DNA from 2 places in the Massilia sp. WG5 genome. Region 1 is predicted to be linked to the other one. Evidence: predicted binding sites of a transcription regulator. Region 1 holds the regulator's gene; the other holds the start of a gene.

Region 1 (5,173 bases):
GAGACGCTGGCCCTGCGCATGGACCGCACCTGCGCCAACGCGCTGGCGCTGGCGACCATGCTGGAAGCCGACGAGCGCGTCGCCGCGGTCCACTACCCGGGCCTGCCATCGCACCCGCAGCACGGCATCGCCACCGATCTGTTCCGCGCCTATGGTTCGCTGTTCAGCTTCGAGTTGAAGGAAGGCATCGACTGCTTCGATTACCTGAATCGCCTGCAGATCGCGGTCCCGGCATCCAACCTGGGCGATACGCGCACGCTGGTGATCCCGGTCGCGCACACGATCTTCTTCGAGATGGGGCCCGAGCGCCGCGCCAGCATGGGTATCGCCGAGTCGCTGATCCGGGTGTCGGTGGGTATCGAGGATACGCAGGACTTGCTGCGCGATTTTGGCGAAGCATTATCTGCGGAATAATAGAAGCCGCCTTATGCAAATCGGCTTGAGTTTATAGCAGTCTCTACATACTATGGGCTTTCATTGCCCAACATGTGGAGATTCAGATGAAAAAGTTATTCTGCGTATCTTTAATGCTGATTTCCGGCATTGCATTCGCCGACGATTTGAATGAAGCAAATAAGTTGTTGAATGCTAAGGATTATGGCCGGGCACTGCCAATCTATGCCCGGCTGGCCGAAGCAGGCAATGCAGAAGCACAATTTCGACTGGGGGAAATGTACTGGTTTGGCGACGGTACTTCTTCCGATCTGAAGAAGGCGGCGGCATGGTTCGAGAAATCGGCTGCGGCCGGCAACAAGGATGCGGCCGAATCGCTGCAATCCTTGAAGCGCCGCGAAACGCGCGGAAATGAAATCGTTTATTGGATGAAGGGCTATAAAGGCGAAGACCTGACTTCCGGTAAATACAATTGTGTCGCGCCCGATATTCCCGTTATTTCAAAAACCAATTCCGAAATCAAGAAAGTGACGGATGACGTTGCAGCGTGGCAGGCATGCTATAACGGCGCGGTGGCGAATATGCAGGGCATGACCCCGGTATTGAAGCACGTGCCCAAGGATGTGCTCGACATGATGACGCCGGCCGAGATCGAGCAGACCCAGTCGCACCTGGACCAGGTATTCGCCAGCGTGGCGCGCTCGATGGGCGATAACGCCTCCACCATCCTGGCCAAGCGCGACGCCTGGACCAACGCCACCAACGCGTATGTGGCGGATGCGAACAAGAAGACGGAAGAGGCAACGGCGCGCAACAAGCTGGAAATTGCGACCGGCCTGCGCCAGACCTACGAGTCGAACCAGTCGCTGGCCAATGCGCCGCGGGGCGCCAACCCGGCAAATCACTGAGCTTGCCCTTACATTTGAGTAATTGGCACATGCCGGTTCAGGCGATATGATGTGCCATTACTCAACTGTCTGGACCGATCGCACGTGAAGACTGTCGTTTTTTGCCTGAGCATGCTGTTGGCGGGAAGCTGCTACGCCGACGAGCTCGCAGCCGCCAACGCGGCATTTGCCAACAAGGACTTTCCGGCTGCCCTGCAGCGCTATACCAAACTGGCGAACGCCGGTAACGTCGAGGCCCAGCAGCACCTGGGCGAGATGTACTGGTATGGAGAAGCCGGCGCCGTCGACGAGGCCAAGGCCGAGGCCTGGTTCCGCAAGGCGGCCGCGAAGGGGAATCCGGTCGCCATCGCGTCGCTGGACGTGATGCGCCAGCGCACCGAACGCCGCGCCGACATCGACTACTGGGTCGACCGTTACGATGGCTCCGACCTGCAGGGCGGCCAGTACCGTTGCCCAACGCCGCACTTTCCCGCTGTCTCGAAACAGAACGACGAGATCGAACGGGTGTCAGCCAATATGACGAAGTGGCAGGATTGCTACAATGCCCAGGCGCGCGCCCTGAACGAGGCGTCGCCGCTGACCAAGCGCATCCCTGCCGATGTGGCGAAGCTGATCAATAAAGCGGAAATGGCGCGGGCGGAAAAGCGCTTGGCCGACGTGTATGCGAACCTGACCGAAAGCGCCCAGGTCAAGGCCAAGCTCGTGCTGGCGGACTTTGCCGCGTGGCGGGATGCCACCGATGCCTGGGTGAAGGAACACAACGACATCGTGAAGAGCACGCCGACCCTGGAACGCGAGCGTGAACTCGAGGACCGGCGCAAGAACCGCGTGAACAACTGAGCAACCGAGAAGCCGAGGCCTTGCCGGCCTCGACTTTCTAGTGCCAGGAGCGCAGCAGGCCGACGGCCAGGCCTTCGAGTGCGAACTCGTCGTTCTGCGGGTCGACCGTGATGACGGAGAATTCCGGGTTTTCCGGCAGCAGTTCGATGGTGCCGCCGTTCTTGCGGTAGCGCTTGACGGTGACTTCGTCGCCGATGCGGGCGACCACGATCTGGCCGTTCTTGGCCGAATCCACTTTCTTGACTGCCAGGAAGTCGCCATCGCAGATGCCGGCGTCGCGCATCGACCAGCCCTTCACCTTCAGCAGGAAGTCGGGCTTGCTCGAGAACATGGCCGGGTCGACCGAGTAGGTCGCTTCGACGTGTTCCTGGGCCAGGATGGGCGAACCCGCGGCGACGCGGCCGACCAGGGGCAGGGACATCAGCAGGGCGGCCGGGACGGCCGGCACCGCTGCGGGCTCGCTGGCGGCGGCGCCGACCAGGCGGATGCCGCGCGAAGTGCCCGGGGAGATTTCGATCGCGCCTTTGCGCGCCAGGGCTTGCAGGTGTTCCTCGGCGGCGTTGGCCGAGCGGAAACCAAGCTCCTGCGCGATTTCGGCGCGGGTCGGCGGAAAGCCGGTGTTGTCGATGGCTTCCTTGATCAGGTTGAGGATCTGTTCTTGCCGTGCGGTGAGCTTGAGCATGGTGTAGTGAGCTTGAGAGCTTGGAAGCTTAGGTGAGCGTGTGCGAGCAGGGCCCGATACCCTGTATTTTTGTACAGTATTGCGCCGGGCGCAAGGGGAATCCGTGGTTTTTGCCGGTTTTTTTTGCCTGGCGGGCACAGCCGATTCCTGCCGGACCGCACAAGGCGATTGAGCTCTTGACGTTTTTGCGGTTATAATGTCGGGCTTTCCCTTCCCACACTCGTCTTGACGCCGAGGTGGGCATTTGTTTAAACGTCCTTAAGGAGTGTTGCATGCGTCATTATGAAATCGTATTTATCGTCCACCCGGACCAGAGCGAGCAGGTCCCGGCGATGATCGAGCGCTACAAGACCACGGTCACCTCGCGCGGCGGTAACATCCACCGCGTCGAAGACTGGGGCCGCCGTCAAATGGCTTACCAGATCCAGAAGCTGCCGAAGGCACACTACATCTGCATGAACATCGAGTGCGACAACGAGACCCTGGTCGAGCTGGAAACCGCATTCAAATTCAATGATGCCGTGCTGCGTCATCTGACCGTCAAGATGAAGAAGGCCGAAACCGCACCGTCGCCGATGATGAAGTCGGTCCAGCGCGAAGACGCAGCCAAGAGCCACCGCGCCGAGCAGGCAGCTGCCCCGGCCGCAGCCGCTTAATTCTTAATCTTAAGAAAGAAGCGCGCACGGGCAGTGAACGAGCTGTTGCTGGTCGCAAGCATCGCGGAACGCGATACCCTGCGCTACACCCCGGCCGGCATTCCCATCGTCAGCGGCACCCTGCAACACGGGTCGCAGCAGACGGAGGCGGGGATCGCCAGGCAGGTCGAGTTCGAGATTTCCGCGCTTGCCGCGGGCGACATCTCGGCCCGGTTTGCCGATGCGGAACTGGGTGCGGTACACCGGTTCAAGGGATTCTTGGCCAGGAAGAACCGCAACAGCAAAGCCCTGGTGTTTCACATCATTGATTTCAGTGCCGCCGCGTAAGAATTCGCGGGCACACATTTAGATACAGGAGCCTCAAATGGCATTCGGTAAAAAGTTCGACAAAAACAAGGCCAAGGAAAAACTGAAGCGCAAACAGCAGAACCCGCTGTTCAAGCGCAAGAAATTCTGCCGCTTCACCGCTGCAGGCGTGGAACAGGTTGACTACAAAGACGTCGACACCCTGAAGGATTTCGTCCAGGAAAACGGCAAGATCATGCCGGCTCGCCTGACCGGCACCAAGGCGCACTACCAGCGCCAAGTGGATACCGCCATCAAGCGCGCCCGCTACCTGGCCCTGCTGCCGTACACCGACCTGCACAACGCTTAATCGTCGGTCACGACACGTATACTGGAGAATAATATGCAAGTCATCCTGCTGGAAAAAGTCGTCAACGTCGGTAACCTGGGCGACGTGGTCAAGGTCAAGGACGGTTACGCACGTAACTTCCTGATCCCGCAAAAAATGGCCCGCCGCGCTACCCAAGCCGCTGTGGCCGAATTCGAAGTCAAGCGCGCCGAACTGGAAAAGGCAGCCGCCGAGAAACTGGCAGCCGCACAAGGCCAGGGCGACAAGCTGAACGGCATGACCATCACCATCGCCCAGAAAGCCGGCGTGGACGGCCGTCTGTTCGGTTCCGTGACCAACTTCGACATCGCTGAAGCCCTGAGCAAGCAAGGTTTCGCCGTCGAGAAGGCCAACGTGCGCATGCCGACCGGCCCGCTGAAGACCACCGGCGAGCACCCGGTTGCCGTCGCTCTGCACACCGACGTCGTCGTTGACGTGACCGTCGCAGTCGTGGGCGAAGCTGCCTAAATCGTTCTGTTGCTAGAATGAGAAAAAAGCCGGGATCTCCCGGCTTTTTTATTTGAGGAAACTCACCAATCTTTTCAGCGCTTCGTGGCAAACGGGTATAATTCGCGCCATGAACACCCCAGCAGACCCGCAGATCGAGTCGCTCCGCATTCCCCCGCATTCCATCGAAGCAGAACAGTCCGTCATCGGCGGCCTGCTGCGCGATAATGCGGCGTGGGACCGTATTGCCGACTTCATGCATGCGGAGGACTTCTACCGCTACGACCACCGGATCATCTTCGAACAGATGGTCCGCCTGATCAATGCCGGCAAGCCTGCCGACGTGATCACCGTGTACGAGTCGCTCGTCCAGCTCGGCAAGGCCGAGGAAGTGGGCGGGCTGCAGTACCTCAACGCGATGGCGCAGAATACGCCATCTGCCGCCAACATCCGCCGTTACGCCGAGATCGTCCGCGACCGCGGCGTGCTGCGCCAGCTCATCACCGTCGCCGACGAAGTCTCGGCCAAGGCCTTCAATCCGCAGGGCGCCGAGGTCAAGCAGATCCTCGACGAA
Region 2 (5,173 bases), 810 kb from region 1:
CACAAGCCCAGGTCGGGCTTGGCGATGACCGGGAAAGGGATGCCCGCGGCGCCAAGCGCGGATGCCAGCGCGGCCGCGCACAGGCCTTCGTCGATGCGCAGGCCGAGATAGGGGGCGGTGGCGGCGCGTCCGAGTGGCCCCATCTGTTCGAAGTATTCGATCTTCCCCTCGCCGACCAGGCCGCCGGCGGTGATGTTGGGGTTGGCCGCCGAGGGCAAGGTCAGGCTGCCGTAGCGCAGCCCGAGCCAGAACCATTGGAGTGCCAGCGGAATGCAAATGGCCCATTTGGGCAAGTGTTCGAGATGCAGTCCGGGCTTGGTCGGCATAAATAGTGGTATTTACTTTGTAATTTCCCCCAAGTATCAAATGCACGCTTCAGCCGCTCTGTACGGAAGCGCACACTCCATGAAAGAAGAGCGTGTTAGTGTCGAAATACCCAACCACCACGCGAGGCAAGCATGTCCCATATCGTTCGTCTGATGGCAGCGGTCGCTGCCCTGTCCGCCGCACATATCGCCGGCGCCGCCGACTTGTCCCACAAGGACAGCAAATACATGGAAAAGACTGCGCAAGGATTGATATCCGAAGTCGCGATGGGCGAAATGGCCCAGAAGAACGCCGCCGATGAGCGCGTCAAGCAGTTCGGCAAGCGCATGGTGGACGATCACGGCAAGGACCTGGAAAACCTGAAGCAGCTTGCCAGCCAGAAGAAGGTGACGCTGCCCACCGCCCCGGATCATGGCCAGAAGAAGGAACTGGACAAGCTCGGCAAGCTGAGCGGCAAGGATTTCGACAAGGAATACGTGAAATACGAAGTCAAGGACCACAAGGACGACGTCAAGGAACAAGGCGAAGAGATGCAGAAAACCGCCGATCCCGACCTGAAGAAATTCGCCACCGCCGCCCACGACACCGTGTCGAAGCACAAGGAGATGATCGACGATCTCGATCGGAAACTCAGCGGCAAGTAAAGCGGCAAGTAAAGCGGCGGCAAGCAGGGCGGCATCACCCTGCCACGCCGTCCCCCGCCTGCAGGGCCGCATGCCAGTCCGCGTAGGGCGTGTTGGCGGCGAGCCGGCGGTTGTAGTCCGGCGCCCCATCGCTCCACCAGACGGGGCCGCGTTCGCCCAGGGCGCGCTTGGCCTCGTCGACCGCCGCGCGGGCGCTGCGCTCGGCGTCCGCATCGCCGGCCTTCCTGGCAAGGCCGACCCGGCGGCGCGCCGCCATCAAGCTGTCGACCAGCGCCTGCCTGGCGTCCGGCGCGAGCGCGGGATTGCTCGTGCGCCATAGACGCCCCCTGACGACGAAGTAGCGGCCGTCGGGCGTTACTGGATATTGTCGAGGGACTGGCATGGGCTTACTATGGACCTTCCCTCATCACAGGAGACATACATGCTGAACCACGTCATGGTCGGTGCAAACGACCTGGAACGTTCGAAACGCTTCTACGACGCGGTACTCGGAATACTCGGGGCCGGCGAAGCCTTCCGCGACACCACCCCGGGCGGCCACACCCGGCTGTTCTACAGCCACAACGGCAGCAACTTCTGTATTACCGAGCCCATCAACGGAGAAGACGCCACCGTTGCGAACGGCGGAACCATCGGATTCAAATGCGATTCGCCGGAACAGGTACAGCAGTTCCATGACATCGCGGTCGCGCACGGCGGCAGCTCGATCGAAGATCCGCCAGGCCTGCGCGAGGGCAAGCTCGGCAAGATGGTCCTGGCTTATGTCCGCGATCCCGACGGCCATAAGCTCTGCGCCATTTATCGGCCCAGGTAAATCTCGCCGATTTCCTTTTCCCGGGTCGCGATTTCATAGACGGGTTTCCCGCGCCGCCCGCAGGAACTCATCCAGCACCGGCGTGCAGTCGAGCAGCTCGGTCCCCTTGGCCCGGTGGAATTCCGGATGCCATTGCAGCCCCATCACGAAGGGCGCGCGCTGGTAGCGGATCGCTTCGACGATGCCGTCCGGCTCCGATACGGCTTCGATGTGGATGTCGCGCCCCAGGTCCTTCACGGCCTGGTGATGGATCGAGTTGACGATCGGGCGCTTCTGGTCGGGGAACATCTTGCCCAGCGAGGAGCCGGGCGGGAACACGATCGCGTGGCGGTGGGCGTCGTAGTCTTCGTGCACGTGGGCCTGGGCCTCGGGGACATTGGTCGCCACGTCCTGGTAGAGCGTGCCGCCGAAGGCCACGTTGATCAGCTGGCAACCGCGGCAGATGCCCAGCACCGGCTTGCCGGCGTCGACGAATTCGTGCAGCAGCTCGAGTTCGTAGACGTCGCGCGCGCGGTCGCCGCCCCATTCGGGCCGGGTCGGCGATTCCGAATATGTCATCGGCGAGACGTCCGCCCCGCCCTGCAGCACCAGGCCGTCGAGGTGGCGCGCGTAGTGGCGCATGGTGATGTTGCTAGGATGCAGCAGACCGTTGATGTTTACGGTCGGCACCATGAACACCAGGACGTCGCGCGACATCACCCACTGCGCGATCGACTCTTCGAGGTATTGCAGGTTCTTGCTGCGCAGCCCGACGGCCCCCGGTTCCGGATGGAAGATGCGGGCGGAGACGCCGATGCGCAGCGTACGCCGCATGAAGTCGCGGCCCAGGCGGTCTTGAATGGCGCGCCAGCGCGAGCGCAGGACGCGGCCGGCCAGGGCCAGCGGTGTATCGCCATGACGGAGGTAGCGCGACGATCCTCCGGTGGCGCGGCGGTCCGGCACGCGTGGCGGGCCGGCAGTTTCAAGCTTATCATTGTCCTCTACCATGCAGGCAAATATAGCCCTGCCGTAGCCGCGCACGATTGCATTTGTAGAATCGCTGCACTTGGGACTTGCAAACTTGCGCCCAACAGGCAAAAATACTGTATTTCCATACAGTGCACTGTCGGTTTCTCTTCCCAAAACGCGCATAAGCGCCGACACTGGCGCCTTTTGCCTCGTCGCCGGGCGTCCTTATTGCCGCGCGACAAGATAGAATGCGCAGGCATTCGAGTTAACACATATCCAGCATGGCCACCAAGAAAACTGCAACCGACTACAGCGAATCATCCATCCGGGTCCTGAAGGGACTGGAGCCCGTCAAGCAGCGCCCGGGCATGTACACCCGCACCGAGAACCCGCTGCACATCATCCAGGAAGTGATCGACAACGCCTCGGACGAGGCGCTGGGTGGGCACTGCAAGAACATCGCCGTGACGATGAACGGGGACGGCTCGATCACGGTCGAAGACGACGGCCGCGGCATCCCGGTCGGCATCCACCCGGAAGAAGGCGTCTCGACCGTCGAGATCGTGTTTACGCGCCTGCACGCGGGCGGCAAGTTCGACAAGGGCTCGGGCGGCGCCTACGCGTTCTCGGGCGGCCTGCACGGCGTCGGCGTCTCGGTCACGAATGCACTGTCGAAGCGCCTCGAGATCACCGTCTGGCGCAAGGACGAGCAGGGCAACGGCGTTCACCACCTGGCCTTCGAAGCCGGCGACGTGGTCGAGCCGCTGAGCTCCGCGCCGTTTGATCGCGGCGGCAAGAAGAACGGCACCCGCGTCACCGCCTGGCCGGACGGTAAGTATTTCGACTCGCCGAACATCCCGATGGCCGAGCTGCAGCGCCTGCTGCGCTCGAAGGCCGTGCTGCTGCCGGGCGTGACCGTCACCCTCACCAACGGCAAGACCGGCGACGTGCAGACCTGGCGCTACGACGAAGGCCTGCGCGGCTACCTGACCGAAGCGCTGTCCAATACCGTGGGCCAGGGCCAGACCGTGATCCCGCTGTTCGAGGGCGCGCAGTACGCGGTCGCCGGCGATGAAGGCTTTGCCGAAGGCGAAGGCGCGGCCTGGGTCGTGGCCTGGACCGAGGAAGGCGCCGTGGTGCGCGAATCCTACGTCAACCTGATCCCGACGGTCAGCGGCGGCACCCACGAATCCGGCCTGCGCGACGGCCTGTTCGGCGCCGTGAAGAGCTTCGTCGAAATGCACTCGCTGCTGCCGAAGGGCGTCAAGCTGCTGCCCGAGGACGTGTTCGCGCGCGTTTCCTTCGTGCTGTCGGCAAAGGTGCTGGACCCGCAGTTCCAGGGCCAGACCAAGGAGCGCCTGAACTCGCGCGACGCCGTGAAGCTGGTCTCCACCTTCACCCGTCCGCCGCTCGAACTGTGGCTGAACCAGCACGTCGACTACGGCAAGAAGCTGGCCGAACTGGTCATCAAGCAGGCGCAATCCCGCCTGCGTTCGCTGCAGAAGGTCGAGAAGAAGAAGTCCTCGGGCGTGGCGGTCCTGCCGGGCAAGCTGACCGATTGCGAATCGACCGACATCACCCGCAACGAGCTGTTCCTGGTCGAGGGCGACTCGGCGGGCGGCTCGGCCAAGATGGGCCGCGACAAGGAATTCCAGGCCATCCTGCCGCTGCGCGGCAAGGTGCTGAACACCTGGGAGACCGACCGCGACCGCCTGTTCGCCAACAACGAGATCCACGACATCGCGGTGGCGATCGGCGTCGACCCGCACGGTTCGGATGACAATCCCGACCTGTCCGGCCTGCGCTACGGGAAGATCTGCATCCTCTCCGATGCGGACGTCGACGGCTCGCACATCCAGGTCCTGCTGCTGACCCTGTTTTTCAAGCACTTCCCTGCCCTGTTCCGCAATGGCCACGTGTGCATCGCGCGTCCGCCGCTGTACCGCGTCGACGTGCCGGCGCGCGGCAAGAAGCCGATCCAGAAGCTGTACGCGCTGGACGACGGCGAACTGCTGGCGATCGAGGACAAGCTGAAGAAGGAAGGCCTGAAGGAAGGCGTGTGGAGCATCTCCCGCTTCAAGGGCCTGGGCGAGATGAACGCCGAACAGCTGTGGGAAACCACGATGAACCCCGATACCCGCCGCCTGCTGCCGGTGTCCTTCGGCGACTACAACCTGGCCGAATCGTCGGCGCGCTTCAACATGCTGATGGGGAAAGGCGAAGCCGCCGCCCGCCGCGCATGGCTGGAAGAGCACGGTAACGAGACGGAAGCGGATATCTGATACGAACGACTATGACCCAAGCAAGCCTGTTTGAACAACAAAACGAGCCGGCCGGCGACGACGCCGAGACGCTCACCCTGTCCACCTTCGCCGAACGCGCCTACCTCGACTACGCGGTCTCGGTCGTGAAAGGCCGCGCGCTGCCGGACGTGTCCGAC

Evidence for each region. The regulator LexA, encoded in region 1, represses DNA repair genes until DNA is damaged. The targets are predictions, from matches to a motif close to ACTGTATNNNNATACAGT.
Region 2: AM586_RS11990 (DNA topoisomerase IV subunit B) is a predicted target of LexA. The motif match lies at 2,867-2,884, and genes of this name have one in related genera.

The regions. Positions count from the first base shown of each region.
Region 1 is NZ_CP012640.2:1,886,476-1,891,648, reverse strand. It holds gene AM586_RS08440 (cystathionine gamma-synthase family protein) at 1-414, shown strand, start outside; gene AM586_RS08435 (tetratricopeptide repeat protein) at 501-1,301, shown strand; gene AM586_RS08430 (tetratricopeptide repeat protein) at 1,386-2,141, shown strand; gene lexA (transcriptional repressor LexA) at 2,179-2,823, opposite strand; gene rpsF (30S ribosomal protein S6) at 3,096-3,479, shown strand; gene priB (primosomal replication protein N) at 3,513-3,806, shown strand; gene rpsR (30S ribosomal protein S18) at 3,844-4,134, shown strand; gene rplI (50S ribosomal protein L9) at 4,168-4,620, shown strand; gene AM586_RS08400 (replicative DNA helicase) at 4,730-5,173, shown strand, end outside.
Region 2 is NZ_CP012640.2:2,699,725-2,704,897, forward strand. It holds gene AM586_RS11965 (hypothetical protein) at 1-326, opposite strand, end outside; gene AM586_RS11970 (DUF4142 domain-containing protein) at 459-971, shown strand; gene AM586_RS11975 (hypothetical protein) at 1,006-1,353, opposite strand; gene AM586_RS11980 (VOC family protein) at 1,393-1,785, shown strand; gene AM586_RS11985 (gamma-glutamyl-gamma-aminobutyrate hydrolase family protein) at 1,819-2,772, opposite strand; gene AM586_RS11990 (DNA topoisomerase IV subunit B) at 3,015-5,015, shown strand; gene parC (DNA topoisomerase IV subunit A) at 5,027-5,173, shown strand, end outside.